Regions from separate parts of the Corynebacterium nasicanis genome, predicted to be linked through region 2. Evidence: riboswitches for the same ligand, from Rfam matches in the RefSeq annotation. Region 2 holds a riboswitch; the other holds the start of a gene.
The links. Region 2 has a riboswitch for cyclic di-AMP ahead of ACFPUZ_RS01750 (NlpC/P60 family protein). Riboswitches for the same ligand answer to the same signal wherever they lie in the genome.

Region 1 (11,692 bases), on a different contig from region 2:
GGCGTCGAAAAGCAGATTCTCGTAGACCTCGTCGGAGAGCACGAGCAGGTCGTGCTCGACGCACACCTTCGCCAGCTCGCTCAGGGTCGCCCGCGAGAACACGGCGCCGGTGGGGTTGTGGGGGGAGTTGATGATGAGCATCGCCGTATCGGCCGTGATCGCGGCGCGGACGGCTGCGACGTCGACGGTCCAGGTGGCGCCGTCGGCAGCCAGGGGAACGGCGACGCGGCGGGCGCCGGCCAGCGCGATTGCCGCGGCGTAGGCGTCGTAATACGGCTCGAGGACGATGACCTCCGTGCCCGGCTCCACGAGCCCGAGTACCGCCGCGGAGATTGCCTCTGTGGCGCCGACGGTGATGAGGACCTCGGTGTCCGGATCGTAGTGCACACCGTGGTCACGGGCGCGCTGCGCGGCGACGGCCTCCCGCAGCACGGGCAGGCCGCGGCCGGGCCCGTACTGGTTGTTGCCTGCGCGGATCTCCTCGCAGGCGATCTCGAGCATGCGGGGCGGGCCGTCGGAATCCGGGAAGCCCTGCCCGAGGTTGACGGCATCGAATTCGACGGCGCGGGCGGACATCGTGGCGAAGACAGTTTCGCCGAACTCCCGGAGGCGGTGGACGGAACGGCTCATGCGATGACCTCTCTGGCGGGCGGGGGAGTAGTGCGGGACGGGATTGGCGTTTTTGGCGAATTCCGAATCACAATTCGCCAGAAACGAGCATCGGGCGGGAAGCAGGTCTATCGCGCCGAGCTACAGCACGAGCAGGTTGAACTTCGTGTCCTTGACCTCGTCGAGGCGCCGGCGGGCCTTCTCCAGGCGCGCCCACTGATCCTCCGGAATGGCCTTGCGGGCGGTGTTGACGATCTCCTGGTCCGGCGTGCCCCACGCGATCGGCATGGGCGAGATCTCGTCCCAGTGCTCCTGATCCCCGACGCTGCGGCGCCCCTGCACCGCGGCCACCGGCACGCGCATCCCCAGCTTCGGCTCCTGGATCCCCTCGATGCGGGTGACGGTGCGCAGCGCGGCGCCCCATCGCGGCGGGGCCTGCGGGTTGACGTTGGTGTTCACCAGCGCCATGAGCACGTAGTCCCGCTCGTTGACCTCGGCGATGACGGCCGGGGCCAGCGGGTACGTGTCGTAGAGGTCCTGGGCGCCGCCGACCTTGCGCGGCACGACGACCGCGAGGAAGAAGCACAGCAGCGCGAAGGTCAGCGCGATGATCCCGCCGATGAGGCCCAGCGGTGACTCCACGCCGAGGAAGGCGAAGAGCAGGGCGGCGGCGATGGCCAGGAGGATGCCGAACACGACCGCCGAGACCTGCAGCCGCTTGGTGTCCTTGAGCATCTCGTTGTTCTTCTTCGCGAACGCCTCGTCCACCGGGAACGTGAATACCTTCATGGGTGCCAGCCTAATCCAGCTGCTCGAGGTCGTCGGCATCGACGATCCGGTAGGCGTAGCCCTGCTCGGCGAGGAAGCGCTGGCGGTGGGCGGCGTAGTCGGAGTCGAGGGTGTCGCGGGAGACGATGGAGTAGAAGTGCGCCTCGCCGCCGTCGGCCTTGGGGCGCAGCAGCCGTCCGAGGCGCTGGGCCTCCTCCTGCCGGGAGCCGAAGGTGCCGGACACCTGGATGGCGACGGCCGCCTCCGGCAGGTCGATGGAGAAGTTGGCCACCTTGCTTACCACAAGGACGGAGATCTCCCCGGTGCGGAACTGTTGGAAGAGCTCCTCGCGACGTCGAGTGGAGGTGCGGCCCTCGACGAGGGGGGCGTCGAAACGCTCGCTGAGCTCCTCGAGCTGGTCGAGGTAGGCGCCGATGATGAGCGTCGGCTGTCCGGCGTGCCGGGCGAGCAGCTTCTCGACGACCCGCATCTTCCCGTCCGCACTCGCCGCCAGGCGGTAGCGGTCCGCGCTTTCCGCGGTGGCGTAGACCATGCGCTCGGCCTCGCTCATGGTGGTGCGCACCTCGACGCACTCGGCGGAGGCGATGAAGCCCATGGCCTCTATGTCCTTCCAGGGGGCGTCGTAACGCTTGGGCCCGATGAGGGAGAAGACGTCGCCCTCGCGGCCGTCCTCGCGCACGAGCGTGGCGGTGAGGCCGAGACGGCGGCGGGACTGCAGGTCGGAGGTCATGCGGAAGACGGGCGCGGGCAACAGGTGAACCTCGTCGTAGATGATCAGGCCCCAGTCACGGGAGTCGAAGAGCTCGAGCGCGCGGTATTCCCCCTGCGTGCGGCGGGTGACCACCTGGTAGGTGGCGATGGTGACGGGGCGGATCTCCTTGCGTTCGCCGGAGTATTCGCCGATCTCGTCCTCGGTGAGGGTGGTGCGGCGCAACAGTTCGCTGCGCCACTGTCGGCCGGCGACGGTGTTGGTCACCAGGATGAGGGTGGTCGCCTGGGCACGCGCCATCGAGGCCGCGCCGACCATCGTCTTGCCCGCCCCGCACGGCAGGACGACGACCCCGGAGCCGCCCTCCCAGAAGGAGTCGGCGGCGTAGCGCTGGTAGTCGCGCAGCTCCCAGTCCTCGTTCTCGGTGGACAGGGCGATGGGGTGGGATTCGCCGTCGACGTAGCCCGCCAGGTCCTCCGCCGGCCAGCCCACCTTGAGAAGCTCCTGCTTGAGGCGGCCGCGCTCGGAGGGGTGGACGGGGATGTTGTGCTCGTCGATGGGGGTGCCGAGCATCGGCGTGATCTTCCGCTGCCGCTGCAGCTCCGCGAGGATCGCGGGTTCGGCGGACTCCAGCACCAGCCCGTGGGCGGGGTGCTTGTGCAGGCGCACGCGCCCGTAGCGGGACATCGTCTCGGCGACGTCGATAAGCAGCGGCTGCGGCACCGGGAAGCGGGAGTAGCGCTCGAGGACGTCGACGACCTGCTCGGCGTCATGCCCCGCGGCGCGGGCGTTCCACAGAGCCAGCGGCGTGATGCGGTAGGTGTGGACGTGCTCCGGGGCGCGCTCCAGCTCCGCGAAGGGGGCGAGCGCGGCGCGGGCCTCGGCGGCTGCGGCGTGGTCGATCTCCAGCAGCACCGTCTTGTCCGACTGCACGATCAGGGGTCCGTCACCAAAAGCCATGCGGACCATTATGTCCTAACCCAGGAGCACCTCGGTGATCCGGTGAAGCGTGAAGCGCTGCACCTGCCCGGTCACCTCGTCGAGCGCGTCGACCTGCCCGCCCGTCACCGTCAGCGGCGTCACCGTCCGATGGACGGCGCGCCCGTGCTTATCGACGAACCCCAGCGTCACCGAACGCCCACCCCGCGCGGCGGCCTGCAGAATGGCGAGCGTGGTGCGCGTGTCCTCCGGGGTCACGGCCTCGCCCGCGTCGTGGCGGCGGATGGCGGCCACCGCGGCGGTGATGCGTGCTTCCTCCAGCTGCCGCGGCTGCCGGCGGGGGATGTCCCGGGACGGCAGGCGCGCGGGCGCCGGGCGGATATCCAGCGCCGCGCCGGTGGCGTCCTCGGCCACGGGCTGGAAACCGGCGGCCCGCAGTTCCTCGATCACCCGCACCAGCGGCGCCAGGGCGACGGCGACCGTCGGGGCGATGAGCCGCAGGGCGACGCTCTCCGCCGCCGGGGTGCGTACCGCCTCGGCCAACAGGGCCGGATCATCGCAGCGCAGGTAGGCCAGCGCCGGGCCGCCGCGGAGGGTGCCGTGGCGGCGGGCGACATCGTCGATGAGATAGAGGATGGACTGCGGGACCTCGCCCAGTGTGTGGTCGGCGAGCCAGTCCCGGAGCTGCTCCGCGGTGCGCCCGGCGTCCAGGGCCCTCCGGAGAGACGCGTCGCTGACGCGGTACACACTGGCCAGGCCGGCGGATTCGAGGTCGCCGAGCAGATCGAGCTCCGTCTGCAGCGCCCGCGGCAAGGGCCCCGGGGCGAGGATGGTCATGTCGCCCTGCGGGATGAGCCGCTCCACCGTGCCCGGGGTGACCTCGGCGGCCACCGCCAGGGGATCCGCCGCCGGGTCGAGCAGGGCGCGGAGCAGGGAGGTCGCGGTCCCGCCGGCCAGCAGGCCGATCCAGTGCGCCTCCGCGACGAGGGCGGAGACGGTCTCCTCCGGCAGGAGGGTGGCGGCGATGGGGTGGGAGAAGAAGAAGTCGTCGCGTACCTGCCCGTCATCGAGCGCGACCCCGGCCGGGGCCAGGGCGAACTGCCCGATGACCATGCTGCGCTGCTCCACCAGCGGAGGCCGCTGCATGGACTCGGACAGCAGCCGCACCGGCGCCTTCTTCTCGTCCGGGGTGCCCACCAGCCACGGCGCCCACGGGGATTCCCACCACCCGAGCGCCATGGTGAGCCAGCGGGTGGCCAGGTCCGCCTCCAGCCACTCATCCGCCGCAACCGTCGGGGCCAGCACATCCTCATCATTGACATCGCCTCGGCTGAGCAGTCCCGCCGCCACCCCGAGGCTGACGAGGCGGTGGATCTCTTCCTCGCTCACGCCGAGGGCGCGGGCCAGGGCCGTCACCGCGCGCACGCCGACGCCGCCCTCCTTGAGCAGGGGAGAGGGCTCCACCCCGAGCAGTTCGATGAGGTGGCGCAGATGCCGCGCCACCTCCAGTCCGGCGGCGGCCCCGTTCTGGTCCGCCCGGTCGCGGGCCCGCTCATCGGCCAGCACCTCGCCCCGCAGGCGGACCGAGGGGGTGAGCGGGCGGCGCGTGACGTCCTGGCCCCGCAGCGCGGCGCGCACCCGCCGGGGCAGGCGCACCGTGGAGGCGTCGACGCGGATGAGCAGGCCGGCGGTGATGAGCTCCGCAATGGGATGGGTGGGATCGGCGTCCGGTGCCGCGTGCTTCGTCCGCCCGACACCCCCGGAGGCGGTGAGCGTGTCGAGGATCGCGCGCTGCTTCTCCGACAACCCCTCCACCGAGACCACGTCCGGGGCGTCGTCGAGCAGCTGCCAGTCGGTGGGCAGGGAGGCCATGGCCTCGCCGGTGACGCTGAGAGCCTGGTCCGGGCCGTAGAGGAGGGCCAGCCCGCGCAGCCGGTCGATCGCGTCGGACACCAGTTCCGGGTCCGCGGGGACGTGGTCGATGATGTCGTCCCGGGTGACCGCGTCCAGCTCACCGCCGAGGTTGGCGGCGGCCTCCACCGTGGCAAGCTCGAGGGCGTTGAGCGCGCGCATCGCCCGGCCCACCGACGCGCGGAGCTGCAGACGGGCCGCCAAGGGGGTGATGCCCGGGGGGAGGGGCAGGGCGACATCCGGGCGGGAGCGCAGGAGATTCGCCAGCTCGTGGTCATCTCGCTCGCTCAACCAGGTGCGGAAATCGGGGATTTCGGGGGTGGCAGACATGGTGAGAACGATTTTAGTTGCAGTTCAAGTTACTTTTCCGCCCGAGGTTTGCAACAATATGGGGCATGTCTAACGTTGAGAAGAGCGGCTACGTCGATCCGGGCTGGCCCAAGCACATCCCGCGTACCGACGGCCACGTGGTGACCGAAATTACCTCCACCTTCGCTGGCGCGTCCAGCCCTTACGGTGACGACCTGGTTCTGCCGATGCCGGCCGAGGAACTGGGCTACGTTCACCCGCATACCCGCATCAACAAGTAGAGCGCTCACGCGCCGCTGATCCCCCGGGCCACACATCCTCGTGTGTGGCCCGGGGGATCTGTGCTTTATCCCGTCCTGAGGGCGGTGCCGGAATCAACAACGCCCCACCGGGGATCCGGTGGGGCGTCGAGAAGCTTCTTAGAGGCCGACGATGGCGTCGATGGCGCCACGGTTCGCGCCGTAGAAGGCGTCGAAGTTGTTGCGGTTGGCACCGTAGGCGGCCTCGATGGCGCCCGGGACCGGCAGGCCGTGGGAGGCCAGGGAGCCGCGGATGTGGTTGTACAGGGCGTCGACGGCGAGGCCCTCGGAGCTGGCCTCGGCCTGCTGGACGACCTGCTGGACCTGTGCCGGGGCCTGGGCGGCCACGGAGCGCGGGGTCGGGGCGGAGTTCAGGCCCAGACGTGCGGAGCAGGAGGGCCAGGCGCCCCAGCCCTGTCCGGCGAGGGTGCGCTCGGCAACGGCGATCTGCTGCTCGCGGGTGGCCTGGTAGGCGTAGGGGGCGAACTCGCCGCCGCCGTAGGCGCGCCAGGTGGAGGGGGAGAACTGGAGGCCACCGTGGTAGCCGTTACCGGTGTTGATGTGCCAGTTGCCGCCGGCCTCGCAGGCTGCGAGACGGTCCCAGTCGGAATCCGGGGCAGCGGAGGCGGCCGGGGCCAGCAGCGCCGCGGCGGTGCCGAAGGCGGCGGTGGTGGCGGCGAGCTTGGCGGCGGTGGAGACGGTCTTGCGGGTGTGACGTGCCATGGTGGTGTGTTCCTCTCATGTTGACGCCTGCGAGGTGAGCTGTCGGGTTCGGGCGGAGGATCACTGTGTCACAGTGCCCGGCCTCCGTAAGGAGGCTTCACCCCGAGGAAGGCAGCTGGTGCTGCCAGCCGGTGCGGACCTGGTGGGCCCGCGGTGGTTTCCCCGCCCCTGTCCACATGTTGTTCACGTTTCGGATGCACGTTCTGCGCAGTGATCCGCCTCCCGGACAGGGTTCGGCGTGGGTGGCGGTGTCTGTTACTGCGCTGTGCCTGCCGGTCAGACTAGCGGTTTATAACGTTTCAGTCACGTCCAACTCTCGAATTGGTGGCGAAATCATGAGCGTTCCTGAGATTGGGCGAAGAATGTGCAGGTCACGGCCGCCCCATGCCGCACTGTGATTAATATCACAACAGTGGCCCGCGCAATCGAGCGGGCCGCACGACGAAATAGTGGCACCACTCGTGGCGGGGGTATACTCGTCCGTTCACGATCAACCAGATCAACACCAGCAACACCAACGAAGGGAATGGTGAACACAGTGCCGATCGGCAAGGTGAAGTGGTACGACGCCGAGAAGGGCTTCGGGTTCGTCTCCAACCCGGGAGACGAGGATGTGTACGTGGGCAAGCAGGTGCTGCCGGAGGGCGTGGAGGAACTCGTCGCCGGCCAGCGCATTGAATTCGATTTCGCTGCCGGACGCCGGGGGCCGCAGGCGCTGCGGGTCAAGGTGCTCGACACCCCGCGTCGCCGCGCGGCGAACCGCCGTCAGCCGGAGGAGCTGGGCAGCATGATCCAGGACCTCATCACGGTCCTCGAGTCGCAGGTCCAGCCGGGCCTGGCCGCCGGCCGCTACCCGGACCGCCCGGTGGGCCGTCAGGTGGCGGAGATCCTCCGCGTCGTGGCGAAGGAGCTTGACGCCTAGCTCATGGGGCGTCTTCCATGGTGCTCAGGGACCATACGGTGGCGTACGGGGTCTCCTCATCGTGGGCATCCCGGCCGATCATGGCGGAGGAGATCTCCACGACCATGAGCCGGGGGCGGGGGTCTCCGTCGGCGACGGGGTCGACGGATCCGGGGATCTCCACGGTGGTCGCGTCGTAGGCGCCGTGGAACTGCTGGTCATTGGCCGCCGGATCGTCGTAGATGAGCAGCAGCTGCCAGTCGTGGTCGTGGATGTCCTCGGGGATCTCGAGCACCAGGGTGCCGTCCGCCGCGACGGGCAGGTTCGGCACCTCGCCCTCCGGGCACTCCAGACCCGGCTCGCACACGATGTAGGGGAAGACCTCGATCCGCTCACTGCCGTTGTCGGCGGTGACGGCGACGTCGTGGGGCTGCGGACCCGGGCGGTTGTTCCACCAGTTCTGGGCGAGCACCGCCGCCACGACGACGATCACGACAGCGACCAGGAGGGTGAGGAACTGCAGCAGCGCCTTCTGGCGCGCCTTCTTCGGGGAGGCCATGGCTGTTGATCCTACCCAGCGGGCACGAACTCGACCTCGTAAAGGTCGGGCCAGCGTTTGCCGGTGAGCAGGAAGCGGTCGGTGCCCGGCAGGTGGGCGACGCCGTTGAGGACGTGGTTGGGGTCGGGCCGCGCGTTGTTCGGCAGCACGGAGCCGTCGATGACGGCGGTGACGGCGCCGGAGGCGGCGTCGATACGCAGGATGTCCGTCCCGAGGAAGACGTTGGCGTAGACGTCCCCGTCGACGCACTCGAGTTCGTTGAGGCCCTCCTGCGCCACCCCCTCGAGGGTGACGTCAACACGGTCGCGCTCGGCGAAGGTGTCGGGATCCAGGCGGCGCAGCTGGGAGGTGCCGTCCGACATGATGAGCTCGCTGCCGGTGGAGCACAGGCCCCAGCCCTCACCGGGGTAGCTGACGCGTCCGATCTCCTCCAGGGTCTCAGCATCACGCTGCACGGCGGTGTGGTCCTGCCAGGTCAGCTGCCAGATGTGGTCACCGTGGCGGGTGATGCCCTCCCCGAACCACGTGGGGTCGAGGTCGACGGAGGCCAGCTCCTCGCCGTCGAGGGTGGCGCGGTAGAGGCGGGACTCCGCGTACCAGCCGGTGCCGACGAGCAGGGTGCCGTCGTCCTCGACCTCGAGCCCCTGGGTGAAGCTTTCGGGGTTGAAGGGGTGGGTCGCCACGATCTGCGGCACGAGCTTTTCAACGGCGGGTTCCTCCGCCGCCGCGCACGCGCTGAGGGCTGTCAGGGCTGTCAGGGCGGTGAGCGAGCAGCCGGCGACGGCGACGCGGAACACGGGCGGGACACTCATGACGCTCATTGTGCCGCATATGGCCCATAATGAGGGCGTGTCCCCTCAACATCGTCGTTCCCAGAATCCGCTTCTCGACGCCCACGCCGTCGACCTCGCCCGCACCGCCCTGGAGGAACTCGGGGACGGCCCCGTCGGTGAGCACATCGGGGTGCAGGGCCTGACGCGGAACGTGGCGACCCACCGCTTCGCCGCCGAGGTCCCCGGCTACAGCGGCTGGGAGTGGAACGCGGTGCTGGCGTGTGCCTCCGGCTCCCGCTACGTCACCGTCAACGAGGTGGCCCTCGTGCCCGCCCCCTCCGGCGATGCCCTTCGCGCGCCCGAGTGGGTCCCGTGGTCCGAGCGCATCCGCCCGGGCGACCTGGGGCCCGGCGACATCATGCCGCCGGAACCGGGCGATAGCCGCCTGAGCACCGACGCGGAGGGCCGGACCGTCCTCTCGCGGCAGGGGCTGGAGGCGGCCCGCCAGCGCTGGGCCACCGGGGATTACGGGCCGACCAGTGAATTCGCGGAGAAGTCCACCCTCCACTGCAGGACCTGCGCCTTCTTCGTCGGGGTGGGGGAGCCCCTGGGGCGGAACTTCGGGGCCTGCGTCAACGAGTACTCCGCCGACGGGCACGTCGTGCACGCCACCTACGGTTGCGGCGCCCACTCCGAGACCCCGCCCGACACCCTCCTGGACGAGGCCCCCGACGCCTTCGACGACGAGTCCCCCATCTTCTAGACCTCCCCGGCCCGCTCCCACATCAGCTCGTTGATCTCCCGGTGGGTCGGTGCCCCCATCCGGGGCCGGTTCATCTCCCGCGGGGGGAGCACCGAGCCGTATTCGAGCCAGCCGGTGATCTGTCGAACGCCCTCGACGGAGCTGAGCAGCCACGTCTCGTTGCCGCGCAGCTGCGGCATGGTGAAGCCCTCCGGGTGCTCAACAACACTCACCCCGGCCTCTGTGAGCAGTTCGAGTGCCGCGTTGAGCGTGATCGATTCCGCCGTCCGCGGGTGGCTGGAGACGTGGGCCGCGCCGTCCCGCAGGAAGAGGAGGGCGGAGAAGATGCCGGAGATGACCATGCCGCGGTCGTCGAGAAGCAGGCCGGCGTCGGAGCCGGAGTTGCGCAGCATGTGGAGGTGACGCATCTGCCAGCCGTAGTCCGGCCCCTTGCGGGTGGGGTGTCGGCGCTGGTCAGGGATGCCTTCGGCGTCGACCGTGACCTCCTCGCGCGGCATGATCGCCGGGTGCAGATCCACCGTGATCGTCGTCCGCCCGACCTGGATGTGGGGGCGGAAGACGCCGGGACCGGCCTCCCGGAGCTGGGTCCGGACCTGGTCGACGGCGAACGGGTTGTAGGCGGCCTCCGTGCGGAGCCGATCGAGGTGATCATCCAGATTCGGGACGTGACCGTCGCGCATCATGAAGGTCAAGGTGTACAACACAGGGCAACTCCTTCGCTCAGGTGCGCCCATGAATCTACCTAAGTTTTGTGGAAACGACGCTGAGGTGAGAAATTTACGACGTAGCAACAACTTCATTCACCGTTGAACCTGAACAGGGGAACCACATGAGCACACCCGTGCAGCCCGCCGTGGAGCCTGTGGAGGAGCCGGGTCGGGGCAGCCTCGACCGCTTCTTCCACATCAAGGCCCGGGGGTCGAGTGTCGGCACCGAGATCCGGGCCGGCGTCGTCACCTTCTTCGCGATGGCCTACATCATCATCCTCAACCCGCTGATCATCGGCACCACCGCCGACGTCAACGGCACCACCCTCGGGGTTCCCCAGGTCGCGGCCGTCACCGCCCTCACCGCCGGCGTGATGACCATCGCCTTCGGCTTCATCGCCCGCTACCCCTTCGGGATCGCGGCGGGCCTCGGCCTCAACACCCTGGTGGCCGTGACCATGGTCGCCGGTGAGGGCCTGACCTGGGCGGAGGCCATGGGCCTCGTCGTCATCGACGGCATCATCATCGTGCTGCTCGCCGTGTCCGGCTTCCGTTCCGCCGTGTTCAAGGCCATCCCCGCCTCCATGAAGGCCGCGATGGGCGTGGGCATCGGCATGTTCATCGCCATGATCGGCCTGGTCGACGCCGGTTTCGTCCGCCGCATCCCCGACGCCGCAGGCACCACTGTCCCCGTCGGCCTGGGCATCGACGGCTCCATCAGCTCCTGGCCGACCTTCACCTTCATCATCGGCCTCATCATCTGTGGATTCCTCGTGGTCCGCCGGATCCGCGGCGGCCTGTTCCTGGGCATCCTGGCCACGACGATCATCGCCATGATCATCGAGTCCGCCTTCCGCTCCGGCCCCTCCTTCGTCGACGGCGCCCCCAACCCGGGCGGCTGGTCGCTGGCCGTGCCGGTCCTGCCGGAGGGCTTCGGCGGCCTGCCGGACCTCTCCCTCGTCGGCGCCGTCGACCTGTTCGGCGCCTTTACCCGCGTCGGCGTCCTCGCCGCCTCCCTGCTGGTGTTCACCCTGGTGCTGGCCAACTTCTTCGACGCCATGGGCACCATGACCGCCCTGGGCAAGCAGGGCAACCTGGTCGGCCCGGACGGCGTGCTGCCGGACATGAAGAAGGCCCTGGTCGTCGAGGGCTTCGGCGCCATCGTCGGCGGTGCCACCTCCTCGTCCTCGGCCACGGTCTACGCCGACTCCTCCGCGGGCGTCGCCGACGGCGCGCGCACCGGCCTGGCGAACATCGTCACCGGCGTGCTCTTCCTGCTGGCCATGTTCCTCACCCCGCTCTACGAGGTCGTGCCCATCGAGGCCGCTGCGCCGGTGCTGGTCATCGTCGGTGCCCTCATGATCGCCCAGATCGTCGACATCGAGTGGACCCAGTTCCACATCGCCCTGCCGGCCTTCCTCACCATCGTGGTCATGCCGTTCACCTACTCCATCGCCAACGGCATCGGTGTCGGCTTCATCGCCTTCTCGCTCATGGCCGTCGCCGCCGGCAAGGCGAAGGAGGTCCACTGGATCATGTGGCTCGTCTCCGCCCTCTTCGTCGTCTTCTTCGCCATGGATCCGCTCCTCGAGGCGATCGGTTGATGCGCCTGCGTATCGACGACCCCGCCGACCCCCGCCTCGACGACATCCGGGACCTCAACCGTTCGGATGTCGCGGAGCGCCGCCTCGTCATCGCCGA
Region 2 (11,692 bases):
AACCACTTCTGCAGGCGGCCGACCAGGCCCGGGGCGGTGAAGTACTCGGACTTCGCCGGGAAAGTGATGGTGCGCGGGCTCAGCGCCGGGAAGAAGAAGGAGTCCATGACCGCCTGGTGGGTGGAGGCGACGATCGCGGCACCTGACGCCGGTATATTCTCCACTCCCTCGATGGTGGGGCGGTTCCAGATCCGGAGGAAAGGGCCGATGAGGACGTTCTTGTACAGCCAGTACCACTTCTTTTCCATCATCTACTCCCCTTGAGTGTCGGTGCGCGCCAGATCGGACACGCCGATCATACCCGCGTGGGCGCCGAGTTCGGCGGTTCCCACGACCGGGAGCCGCCGGTGCCCCGCACCCACTATGGACCTGCCCATTTCGGCCACTGCGCCGGCCAGGAAGAGGTCGGCGTCGTCCGACACTCCCCCACCGAGCACGATGAGCTCCGGGTCCAGGACGTCCGCGACGATGCTCAGCCCCTGCCCCAGCCAGCCGGCGAACTCCGCCAGGACGGCCCGCGCCCGCTCGTCGCCGGCCCGGGCGGCCTCCATGATGGCGTGGCCGCTGAGCCGCGGCGCCATCCCGTGGGCGACGGCGGTATCGGCCAGCGCCGTGCCTGAGGCGTAGCGTTCCAGGCAGCCCCGCTTGCCGCAGGCGCACTCGCGCCCACCAGGCACGACGGTGAGATGCCCGAACTCCGGGGCGGTACCGAAGGCCCCGCGGAACAGCTGACCGTCGATCATGAGCGCGGCCCCGATCCCGGTCCCGACGGCGAAGAACACCCATGTGCCTGCCCCGCGCGCCGAGCCGAAACGGTACTCCCCCCAGGCGGCGGCGTTGGCGTCGTGTTCCAGCACCACCGGCAGCGCGAGCCGCTCCTGCAGGCGGGCGCGGACGGGGGCGTCGCGCCACGGCAGGTGCGGGGCGAAGCGGACGATCTCCCGGGCCGGGTCGAGGAACCCGGCGACGGCCAGCCCGACGGCGGCGGGTTCGAGGGGGCGCAGCTCATCCACGAGCCCGACGATCGCGTCCTCCAGCGCGGGAACCGTGCGCGGGGTGGGCACGGAGCGCTGCGCGAGGATCTCCCCCTCCTGCGTCACCAGGGCGGCCCGGCACTGAGTCCCGCCGATGTCGAAGCCGAGCGTGTTCATCTACCGGAGTATATCGCGCAGCCGCGCGCCCATGATCTCCCAGGTCCACTCCGCCAGTGCGTATCGACGCCCCGCCTGCCCCATCCCGGCCGCCCGGTCGGGGTCATCCAGCAGGGTGAGAAGGGCGTCCGTGAGCTGGTCCTCGTCGCGCCCGTCCACGACGAGGCCGGTCTCCGGGGTGACGGTCTCCGGGGCGCCGCCGGAATCCCCGGCGATGACCGGCACGCCGCAGGCCTGCGCCTCCAGGTAGACGATCCCCAGGCCCTCCACGTCGAGCCCGCGGCCCCGGGTGCGGGCGGGCATGGCGAAAATATCGGCGGCGGCGAGTGCGTCACGCAGGGCCGTGGTGTCCAGCGGCCCGGTGAACTCGACCGCCGCACCGAGAGGGGCGGCCAGCGCGCGCAGGGTGCGCTCGTGGGGGCCTGATCCGATGATCCGCAGGCGGGCCTCCGGATGCCGCTCCAGCACGCGCGGCCACACGCGGATGAGCATGTCCTGCCCCTTCCGGGGCACCAGGCGGGACACGCACACCACCGTCGGCGGCCCGGGCGGGCGGGCGGCCGGGCGGAACCACTCGGTGTTCACCCCGGAGGGCAGGTGGCGGAACTCAGGGTGGCTGCCGAAGGCACGGCGGAAGCGGCGCAGAGTGTAGTCGGAGATGTAGGTGACCACGTCCGCGGTATTCCCGATCCGGCGCAGCACCTGCCGCGCCCCCGGCACCATGGACCAGCCCACCTCGTGGCCGTGGGTGCTGGCGATGATGCGCCGGGCGCCGGCGGCGCGGGCGGCCCGTCCCATGAGGGCCAGCGGGGCGGCCGCCCCGAACCACACCGTGTCGATGTCCAGCTCCCCGATGATCTGGCCCATCGCCTCCGCCGTCGCCGGAGTGGGCAGCATGACCTGGCGCGGCCAGCGGATCACCCGGTAGGGCACCTGCGCGTCGTGCGCGGCCGCAGCCTGCGCGTCCTGCGTGGAGGCGAACACCACGACATCCTGCGGGTCGAGGGTGCCCAGGAAGTCCCGGAGGTAGGACTGAATGCCCCCCACCGTCGGGGGGAAGTCATTGGTGACCAGCAGGATCCGGGGCATGCGGTGAGAGGTCCTAGTAGCGGACCGCGCCCGCCCAGGGCATGGAGTCCACGGAGACCACTTGCACCGGGATGCCGTAGTCGGAGGCGTGGACGAGCTGGCCGTTGCCGATGTACATGCCCACGTGCGTCACACCCGGGTAGTAGCCGACGATGTCACCCGGCTGCAGATCCGCCCGCGACACCGGGGTGCCGCCGGCCAGCTGCGCCTGCGAGGTGCGCGGAATGGACTTGCCCTGCTGCTGGTGGGCCCACAGCATGAGCCCGGAGCAGTCGAACTGGTCGGGGCCGGTGGCGCCCCAGCCGTAGGGGGAACCCAGCTTGCTCAGCGCGGCACCCACGGCCCCCTCGCCGGTGAGGGAGAACGGCGCGAGGGGATTGTTCTTGCTCTCCCAGCGGGCGCGGGCCGCCGCGTCGAGGGTGGACACCTTCTCCTCGATCTCCCGGATACGGGCCTGCAGCTCCTCCTGCTCCGCGGCGAGGGCACGGTGCTGCTCCTCGAGCCGGGACTGCTGGAAGTTGGCCTCTGCCACGATCCGGGAGGCGTCGGTGTGTGCGCGCCCGGCCTCGGCCGTCGCGGCCGCGAGCTTATCGACGGCCCGCTCCGTGTTCCGCGTCAGCGTACCGAGGTAGGCGGCGCGGTCGATCGCGTTCTGCGGGTTGGCGGCGGCGATCGCGTTGGTCACCGGGTCCACCATGAGGCTGCGGTACTTCGCGCCGGCCAGGTCGTTGACATCACCCTGGAACGCGCGCTGTGCCTCCTGCGCCCCCTGGGCCCGCACCCGCGCCTCCTCGGCGTCCTGCTTGAGGGTGTCGATGCGCTCCTGGCCCTGCTCGATGTCGAGCTCGAGCTGCTTGACCTCCTCGCTCTTGGCGGTGGCCTCGTGGGAGACCTCCTCCATGGAGGTGATGAGCGCCTCGACGTCATCGGCCGCGGCCTGCGGGACGCTCAGCCCACCGGCCAACAGGGCGGCACTGACCAGGGTGGCGGTGGTGATTCGGAGGGTGTGGGATACGCCGGGGAGGAAACGCACGGATGACTCTTTCGCTGACACGGTGGCCGGGGCTGGCCAGGAACAACTATAGACACTTGATAACAGGTGAGTAAATACCTCATCACGAGGTCGTGACCCGTGTGACTTGTGGTGTCCTTACCCCGGAAAACGGCGACGCCCATCCCCGGCCGAAGCCGAAGATGGGCGGTGCAGTGCGGTCGCGCTTAGAAGCGGACGGCGGAGTGGATCGGCTGGAAGTGCAGCGGGCGCTCGCCCACCGGGGAGCCGGAGTTCAGGGCGTCGACGATCATGCCGTTGCCGACGTAGATGCCCACGTGGGACGCGCCACCGTAGTAGGCGATGATGTCGCCCGGCTGCAGCTGGTCCAGCGGCACGCGCTGGCCCTGGGAGGCCTGGGCCTGGGAGGTGCGCGGGATGGACTTGCCGACCTGCTGGTAGGCCCAGGTGGTCAGGCCGGAGCAATCGAAGGCGGAGGGGCCGGTGGCACCCCAGGAGTACGGTGCGCCGATCTTGGAGCGCACGGCGTTGGCGATGGCCTGGCCCTGGGAGGAGCCGGCCTGCGCGGCGGGGGCCTGCGCGACAACGTTGGCGACGTAGGCGTTGGCGGTCTCCTGGACAGCCGGTGCAGCCGGAACGAACTGTTCGATGTTCGGGACGTTCTCCAGGCCCGGAACGTTCACGGAGAAGTTCGTGTTGGGGATGGCGACCTCGAAGGCGTTGGCCACGCCCGGTGCGAGAACGGTGGTACCCATGACCACCGCGGAGGCGGCGGCGATACGGCGGGTTGCGGTCTTGTTGAGGCGACGGTGCTGAGCCACGAATGTATCTCCAGATCTTCCTTGTGCCTACCGGGTTAGCTGTCGGGTTGGGATCTTGGAAGCTTCCCCCCTCCGCTCCGCGTCTCAGAGACGCTCTCGCAGAGGGTTCACCCCAGAGAACACTGTGTGGTTCCCCGGCTCCCCGTGGACGGGGATTAGGCCTTGTTTTCAGTTCAGTCATTCGGCGGCTTCATCTGGAAGCCCCGCAATGTCTCGATCAGGTTACGAAACAACAACGAATGTTGTCCAACCCAACCGTCGAACCACGCGCTGTTATCGAGCTGTTATCGACGCTCCGGAGGATCCGCTTTCCGCCACACCCCTCCCGTCACCCCTCCACGGAGCGCCGGATACATGGCGCTGACCTGCAGCAATGCGCCCATTCCGCGGAAATGGGACGCCCTCCAGCCGCCCCGCCCGCCGACAACTACGGCCACCCCATAACGGTAGAGTGATTCCGGTCACATCCCCTAGGGGATTGCCCCTAGAAACCCAGAAACCACAGGGGTAACACTCTCAGGCATAGAGGAAACCCCGCCTCCCCCAGGTACCGGGGAGACGGGGTTTCGACTCGTGAGCGCAGGAACTAGTCCAGGTGACCGGCCTCGCGGTCCTTCGCGCGGTTCGCCTCGTTGAGGCTCTCCAGCATGGCGACCTCTTCGCGATGGTTCGCGTGAGCGTTCTCCACGGCAGCGTCGGCGAAGCGCTGCTCGTCTGCCTTGACCAGCGAGCCGCGGGAGATGCGGTCGGCGAAGCCGAGCTGGTTGAGGCGCTTCGGCACTGCGGCACCGGCGTAGGCCAGCGGCACCGGGTGGCCGTGTGCGTCCACCGGGCCGAGCGGCTGGTGGATCTCCACGAAGGCACCGTTCGGCAGCTGCTTGATCACACCGGTCTCCATGCCGTGCTCGAGCACAGCGCGGTCAGAGCGCTGCAGGCCGACACAGATGCGGTGGGTGATGAAGTAAGCGATCGGCGGCAGCAGGATGACACCGATACGGCCGACCCAGGTCATCGCGTTGAGCGAGATCTGGAAGAAGTGCGCGATGTGGTCGTTACCACCGGAGATGGTCACCAGCAGGAAGAAGGTGATGGCCATGGCACCGATGCCGGTACGCACCGGCACGTCGCGCGGACGCTGCAGCAGGTTGTGGTGAGCGTCGTCGCCGGTGGCGTTCTTCTCGATCCACGGGTAAGCGAACAGCAGGACAACCATGAGACCACAGACCAGGGCGACCCAGAAGGCGGACGGGATGGTGTAGTTGCCCAGGTAGAGCTCCCACGCCGGCATGACACGGGCCACACCGTCAGTCCACAGCATGTAGACGTCAGGCTGGGAACCGGCAGAGACCTGCGAGGGGTTGTAGGGGCCGATGTTCCAGATCGCGTTGATCGTGGTGAGGCCGGACATCAGCGCCAGGACACCGGCGGTCAGCAGACCGTAGCCGATGGCCTTGGTGGCGAAGACCGGCATGATGCGGACACCGACGACGTTGTTCTCGGTGCGGCCGGCGCCCGGGAACTGGGTGTGCTTCTGGTACCAGACCAGCGCCAGGTGAGCGGCGATCAGGCCGAGGATGATGCCCGGCAGGATGAGCACGTGCGCGATGTAGAAACGGTCGAGCATGAGGTCGGACGGGAAGTCGCCGCCGAAGATCAGCCAGTGCATCCAGGTGCCGATGATCGGCAGGCCCAGGATGATGGCGGACATGATGCGGAGGCCGACGCCGGAGAGCAGGTCATCCGGGAGGGAGTAACCCATGAAGCCCTCGGCCATGCCCAGGATGATCAGGGTGCAGCCGATGATCCAGTTGGCCTCACGCGGGCGTCGGAAAGCACCGGTGAAGAAGACACGCAGCATGTGCGCGACCATGGACATCATGAACATGAGGGCGGCCCAGTGGTGCATCTGGCGGACGAAGAGTCCACCGCGGACCTCGAAGGAGATGTCCAGTGCGGTTGCGTAGGCACGGGACATTTCGACACCGTTGAGCGGCAGGTAACCGCCGTCGTAGATCACCTTGGTGATGGACGGGTCGAAGAACAGCGCCAGGTAGACACCGGTCAGCAGCAGGATGATGAAGCTGTAGAGAGCCATCTCACCGAGCATGAAGGACCAGTGCGTCGGGAAGACCTTGTTCAGCTGCGGACGCAGCAGACCGGACGCGGTGTAGCGCGAATCAATGTTGTTGGCAGCTTGGGCCAGCTTGTTGCTCATTAGGACTTACGCTCCCAGAATGCAGGGCCAACGGGCTCAATGAAGTTGCCCTTGGCGATGAGGTAACCCTCTTCGTCAACCGTGATCGGCAGCTGCGGCAGTGCACGGGCGGCGGGGCCGAAAACCGGCTTGCCGTACTGCAGTGCGTCGAACTGCGACTGGTGGCACGGGCACAGAATGCGGTTGGTCTGTGCCTCGTACAGAGAGGTCGGGCAGGCGATGTGGGTGCAGATCTTCGAGTAGGCGTAGTAGTCGCCGTAGTGGAAGTCCTCCTGGCCCTCGCGCTCGATGGCCTTCTCGGCATCGGCGGTGCGCAGGCGGATCAGCATGACGGGGTTACGCGGGCCGTGCACGGAGTGCATCTGCTCGACGTAGACGTCGCGGTCCGGGTTGTACTCCGCACCGTCGTTGACGTACTCCTCCGGCAGCGGGTACACGGTCTCCATGCCGCCGGCGTCGAGATCCTCCGGACGGACGCGGACCAGGCGGGACACGCCGGTGGTGGTCCAGTGTGAACCGGTGTCGCCGGAGTGCTGCTCGGCGATGGCGCCGGTGTCCCGGGCGAGGTACAGCTTGACGCCGTTCTCGTGGAGGGTCCAGCCGGAGGTCCACAGGGTGCCGTCACCCATGATGCCCAGCTCGCCCTTCTTCCACGGGTTCTTGATCATGCCGCCCAGCGGGGCGACGACGACCAGACCGAAGAGGATGCCGGCACCGCCGAGCAGACCCTGCAGTGCCTTGCGGCGACCGAGGGTGGAGGTCTCCCAGGAGTCGTTGAGCAGAGCGGTCAGCGTGCGGCGGTCCACCTCGGAGGAGGGGCCGTCGTGGCGACGCTGCACCGAGATCTCCTCGGGGATGATGGTCTTCACGTAGAGGACCACCGCGATACCCAGGGCCAGGATGGAGATACCCGAGGTGAGGCCGAGAACCGGGGTGTAGAAGGTGTGCCACAGGTGGCCCTCCTCGCCCAGGTTCTTGAACTCCCACGGCCAGAAGATGTAGGTGGCCAGGAAAGCGAGGGCGGCGATGATGCCGACGATGACCCAGATGGTCACCGCACGGGCGGCACGCTTCTCGGCGGGATCGTTGGCGACCGGGAAGCGCTCCTTGCGGAACGCGACGGTCACGTCGTCCAGCTCGGTACCCAGACGCGCGAGCTCATCGTTGCTCATCGCGTTGAGTTCCTGCTTGGTGTAGTTCTTCTTCACTTCGTTGCTCATGAACGCGATCCAATCCACATAGCGGCAAGACCCAGGATGGTGATGCCGATGAACCACATGGCCATACCCTCAGAGACCGGGCCGAGGCCGCCGAGGCCCCAACCACCCGGAGACGGCGTCTCCTTGGTGGCCTTGATGAAGGCGATGATGTCCTTCTTCTCGTCGGCGGAGAGCTGACGATCGGAGAACTTCGGCATGTTCTGCGGGCCGGTGAGCATGGCCTGGTAGATCTCCTGCTCGTTGGCCGGATCCAGGGTCGGGGCGTACTTACCGGAGGAGAGTGCGCCACCGCGGCCGGTGAAGCTGTGGCAGGACGCGCAGTTGAGGCGGAACAGCTCGCCACCACGGGCGATGTCCTGTGCGTCGATCATGCCGTTGTAGTTCTTGCCGCGGAGCTCCTCCATGGCAAGGGTGCCGTCCTCGTTGTACACGAGCTCCGGGCCGCCGCCGTTGGCTGCCACGTAGGCGGCCATGGCGAGGGACTGGGCCTCGGTGTAACGCGGGGTCTTGCGCTCAGCCTGAGCGTCGTTCGACATCATCGGCATACGGCCGGAGTGCACCTGGAAGTACACGGCGCCCTCGCCGATACCGATGAGGGAAGGACCGCGGTCCTGGACACCCTGGAGGTTGGCTCCGTGGCAGGTGATGCAGGCGACGTCGTAGAGGTCCTTGCCCTCCTGGATGAGAGCCTGGTCGTCCCGCTGTGCGGTGGCGACCTGCGCGTCCGGGGTCAGGGCGGTGGCGAGGACGCCGGCGCCGGTGAGACCCAGGGTGAGCGCGAAGGCACCGACGGCAGTCCGACGCATCTTGCGACGGCTGCGGGCCTTCTTGGCCGACGCGGACGACACGGAGGAGGTGTCGCCGCTGGCGGCAATGTTCGGATTGGTATCCATCATTTTCCTTTAGAAATTTCGGTGTGGAAAGTGAATGGCTGCAGGCCGATTGCTCGGCAGGCTACGGCCTACTGGACAAGGTAGAGAGTGATGAAGACGCCCACCCACACGACGTCGACGAAGTGCCAGTAGTAGGACACTGCCATTGCGGCGGTGGCCTGTGCCGGCGTGAACTTGGACACGGAGATACGTCGCAGAATGACAATGAAGGCGATAACACCTGCAGTCACGTGTGCGGCGTGGAAGCCCGTGATGATGTAGAAGACCGAGCCGAAGACACTCGACTGAACGGTCACTCCGTGGAGGATGAGCTCATACCACTCGTAGGCCAGGAAGGCGAGGAAGCCAAGTGCCAGACCGACGGTAATGAGGTACCAACGACGGAGTCCGTAAACGTCACCCCTTTCTGCTGCGAAGACGCCGAACTGCGAGGTGACCGAGGAGGCGACCAGAATGGTCGTGATGATGAAACCGAACAGCACGTTGAGGTTTGCTGTCTGCTCGTTCCAGTCGCCTGCCAGGCCGTTCGCACGCGATGTGAAGTACATCGCGAAGAGTCCGGCGAAGAACATCAATTCCTGAGACAGGAACACAATCGTGCCGACACTGACCATGTTGGGTCGGTTCAGTGCGGGAACACGCTGTGGTGCTGCCATACCTGAGTTTGAAACTGCGCTCGTCACGTTGACTAGTATGACCGCTCCCGCGCCCAAAGTCACTTCATCTCCCCCCGCTCAGACGGGGAAAACGGGAATATCACCTGCGGTTTTGTTTGTTGAAACGCCGCGGAAAAATTCCTCTACACCCGTGGGAACTTTTTGCGCTGCTATCCGACGCCCCATTCGTGCAGGTCATCTTCCCCCGTACCGCCGAATACCCCCCTTGGCACTCGTTGGGCGTTACCCTACCGCATTCCCCGCGCCCCGTCCGGCGATCGACACCGCGACCGCGAGAGATGTAAATCACACGGACTTTCCGCCGCTCACAGCGGGTTCCAACTTTCGGATGACCCCCTTTACGCTGCGCTTTCCCTCCCCCCAACGCGAGAAGGCACCCGACCCCGGGGCGGGGTGGGTGCCTTCTCGTGAAGTGTGTGGCGGGGTCAGACCGCCGCAGGAGCTAGTGCTTCTCCCTCGGCATGCCGTACTGCAGGCTCAGGCCGTAGGAGGCCCAGATGAGCAGGATCGCGCCCATGGCGATGAGCCAGAAGTGCCAGAAGGCGATGCCCAGACCGGTGACGCCGACGGCGCCGGCCATCCACACCGGGTAGATGGAGTTCGGGGCGAAGAAGCCGAGGATGCCGGCCTTGTCCTCGACCTCAGCCTCTTCCCAGTCTTCCGGGAGGATGTCGCTGCGGACGGAAGTGAAGTGGAGGTACACACCGAGCATGACTGCCAGGGCCGTGGACAGAACCAGTGCCGTCACGCCGACCCACTCGGTGCCACCGAGGTAGCCGTCGTCGCCGACGAAGCCGGTGCCGAAGATGTAGATGACAGCCATCAGAGCGAGGAACGCGGCGATGCCGTACATCAGTTTAGAACCAGAGTTCATGGTGTCATTCCTCCGTTAGATGTTGGCGTTGTTGTCAACGTAGTTCTCGCCGTCCCAGGTCTGACGGGACGAGTTGAACGGGTGGGTGGTGGTGGCGTACGGGGCCTCACCGATCGCGGCCAGTGCCTCGGAGTTCGGGGCGTCCGGGTTGTCCAGGCGGAACTGCAGGTACTCGGTGAACGCCTCCGGGGAGACGACGCGGAGCTCGAAGTTCATCATGGCGTGGTAGGTACCGCACATCTCGGCACAGCGGCCGACGAAGGCGCCCTCTTCCTCGATCGCCTCAATCTGGAAGGCACGCTGCTGCTGGTTGGCCTCGGGGTGAGCGTAGGCATCGCGCTTGAAGAGGAACTCCGGGATCCAGAAGGAGTGGGCCACATCGCCGGAGGCGAGCTGGAACTCGATCGGGGTGTTGGAGGGGAGGACCAGGACCGGGATCTCGTCGGTGGAGCCGACGGTCTCGATCTGGTTGAAGTGGAGGTAGGACTGGTCGCCCTTGGACATGCCGTGGATCGGGTTCGGGTTCTTCACCGTCTCCGGATCGTCATGGCGGGTGAGGTCGGCCAGGTCCTGACGGACCTCATCGCGACCCTCGTAGTCGGAGCCGGTGGGGCTCAGGCCGGCGGCGACGCTCTGGTAGCCGAACTTCCAGTTCCACTGGAAGGCGGTCACGTCGACGGTGACCTCCGGGTTCTTGTCCAGCGCGGTGACCTTCTGCTGGGTCTGGACGGTGAAGAAGAACAGACCCATGACGATGAAGATCGGCAGGATGGTGAGCACCAGCTCGAGCGGAACGTTGTACTGCAGCTGCTTCGGGAACTCGCCCTTGCCAGCTTTCTCAGCCTTCTTCGCGTTCCAGCTGAAGACGGCGACGAGCATGAGGGCCCACATGATGATGCCGATGATCCAGGCGGTGACCCAGACCCAGACCCAGAAGTTGTACATGGCGGTGGCTTCCGGGGTGATACCCGTCGGCCAACCCATGCCGATGATCCTGCCGACGCTCTCCGGGGGAGCCACGTCACAACCGGCGAGGGCGAGGCCGCCGAGGGCCATCACACCGCCGAGACCCGCCTTGCGGGCGAAGCCACGCTTCTTACGCTGTTCCACGTGTGTCTGCCTTCCTGTCCACACTAAATCCTTGAACACTGGTTTAAGCATTCCTGATACTGCAGGATAGTTCATTCACGGCGGTTATCCACGCTGTTTCCATCCTGTAGCCCAGCTGCGGATGCGACCAGTGTTCCTCGAAGTACCCCGGATGTTACAGCCCATGTGCAGTAACCCGCGAATGTTGCCCCACCCGGCACTTCTGGGGTGTAACCCAATTCACAATCCGCAGGTCCGGGCATCATCCGAAAGTATCCACCCGTAAGTGGACCCTTTTCACCCCCTGGGTTCCCCACCCACCATTCCGGCAATCGAACAGCCCCCGCCTGTTTGCCCGTGCCGGTGTCGCTCTCGGCCGCCCCGCGCCGTATCGTAGGACCGACTACACCCGTTATATAGAGGAGAACATTTCCACATGTGCGGTTTTCTTGGCATGCTCACGGCCGACGGTTCGGCCGGCTCTTTCGTCGACGCAGTGACCCGGGCGTTGCCGTGCATGCGCCACCGCGGCCCCGATGACGCGGGCACCTGGCACGACGCGGACGTCGTGTTCGGTTTCAACCGCCTCTCCATCGTCGACCTCGAGCACTCCCACCAGCCCCTGGTGTGGGGCCCGGAGGACAACCCGGA

Region 1: it holds a riboswitch for cyclic di-AMP, as region 2 does, so the genes downstream of both, ACFPUZ_RS04575 (resuscitation-promoting factor Rpf1 domain-containing protein) here and ACFPUZ_RS01750 (NlpC/P60 family protein) in region 2, are expected to answer to the same signal.

Annotation. Positions count from the first base shown of each region.
Region 1 is NZ_JBHSQE010000003.1:1,895-13,586, forward strand. Features, by position in the region: gene ACFPUZ_RS04550 (pyridoxal phosphate-dependent aminotransferase) at 1-630, opposite strand, end outside; gene ACFPUZ_RS04555 (DUF3239 domain-containing protein) at 751-1,398, opposite strand; gene ACFPUZ_RS04560 (DNA repair helicase XPB) at 1,409-3,067, opposite strand; gene ACFPUZ_RS04565 (helicase-associated domain-containing protein) at 3,083-5,287, opposite strand; gene ACFPUZ_RS04570 (hypothetical protein) at 5,353-5,547, shown strand; gene ACFPUZ_RS04575 (resuscitation-promoting factor Rpf1 domain-containing protein) at 5,686-6,288, opposite strand; cyclic di-AMP (ydaO/yuaA leader) riboswitch at 6,298-6,486, opposite strand; gene ACFPUZ_RS04580 (cold-shock protein) at 6,827-7,210, shown strand; gene ACFPUZ_RS04585 (DUF2771 domain-containing protein) at 7,212-7,748, opposite strand; gene ACFPUZ_RS04590 (glutaminyl-peptide cyclotransferase) at 7,760-8,560, opposite strand; gene ACFPUZ_RS04595 (DUF3027 domain-containing protein) at 8,580-9,284, shown strand; gene ACFPUZ_RS04600 (aminotransferase class IV) at 9,281-9,988, opposite strand; gene ACFPUZ_RS04605 (NCS2 family permease) at 10,114-11,595, shown strand; gene ACFPUZ_RS04610 (TrmH family RNA methyltransferase) at 11,595-11,692, shown strand, end outside.
Region 2 is NZ_JBHSQE010000001.1:344,096-355,787, forward strand. Features, by position in the region: gene ACFPUZ_RS01730 (lysophospholipid acyltransferase family protein) at 1-248, opposite strand, end outside; gene ACFPUZ_RS01735 (ROK family protein) at 252-1,151, opposite strand; gene ACFPUZ_RS01740 (glycosyltransferase family 4 protein) at 1,152-2,240, opposite strand; gene ACFPUZ_RS01745 (C40 family peptidase) at 2,254-3,273, opposite strand; gene ACFPUZ_RS01750 (NlpC/P60 family protein) at 3,459-4,073, opposite strand; cyclic di-AMP (ydaO/yuaA leader) riboswitch at 4,083-4,245, opposite strand; gene qcrB (cytochrome bc1 complex cytochrome b subunit) at 4,660-6,288, opposite strand; gene qcrA (cytochrome bc1 complex Rieske iron-sulfur subunit) at 6,288-7,508, opposite strand; gene qcrC (cytochrome bc1 complex diheme cytochrome c subunit) at 7,505-8,404, opposite strand; gene ctaE (aa3-type cytochrome oxidase subunit III) at 8,470-9,084, opposite strand; gene ctaF (aa3-type cytochrome oxidase subunit IV) at 9,521-9,952, opposite strand; gene ctaC (aa3-type cytochrome oxidase subunit II) at 9,968-11,062, opposite strand; gene asnB (asparagine synthase (glutamine-hydrolyzing)) at 11,478-11,692, shown strand, end outside.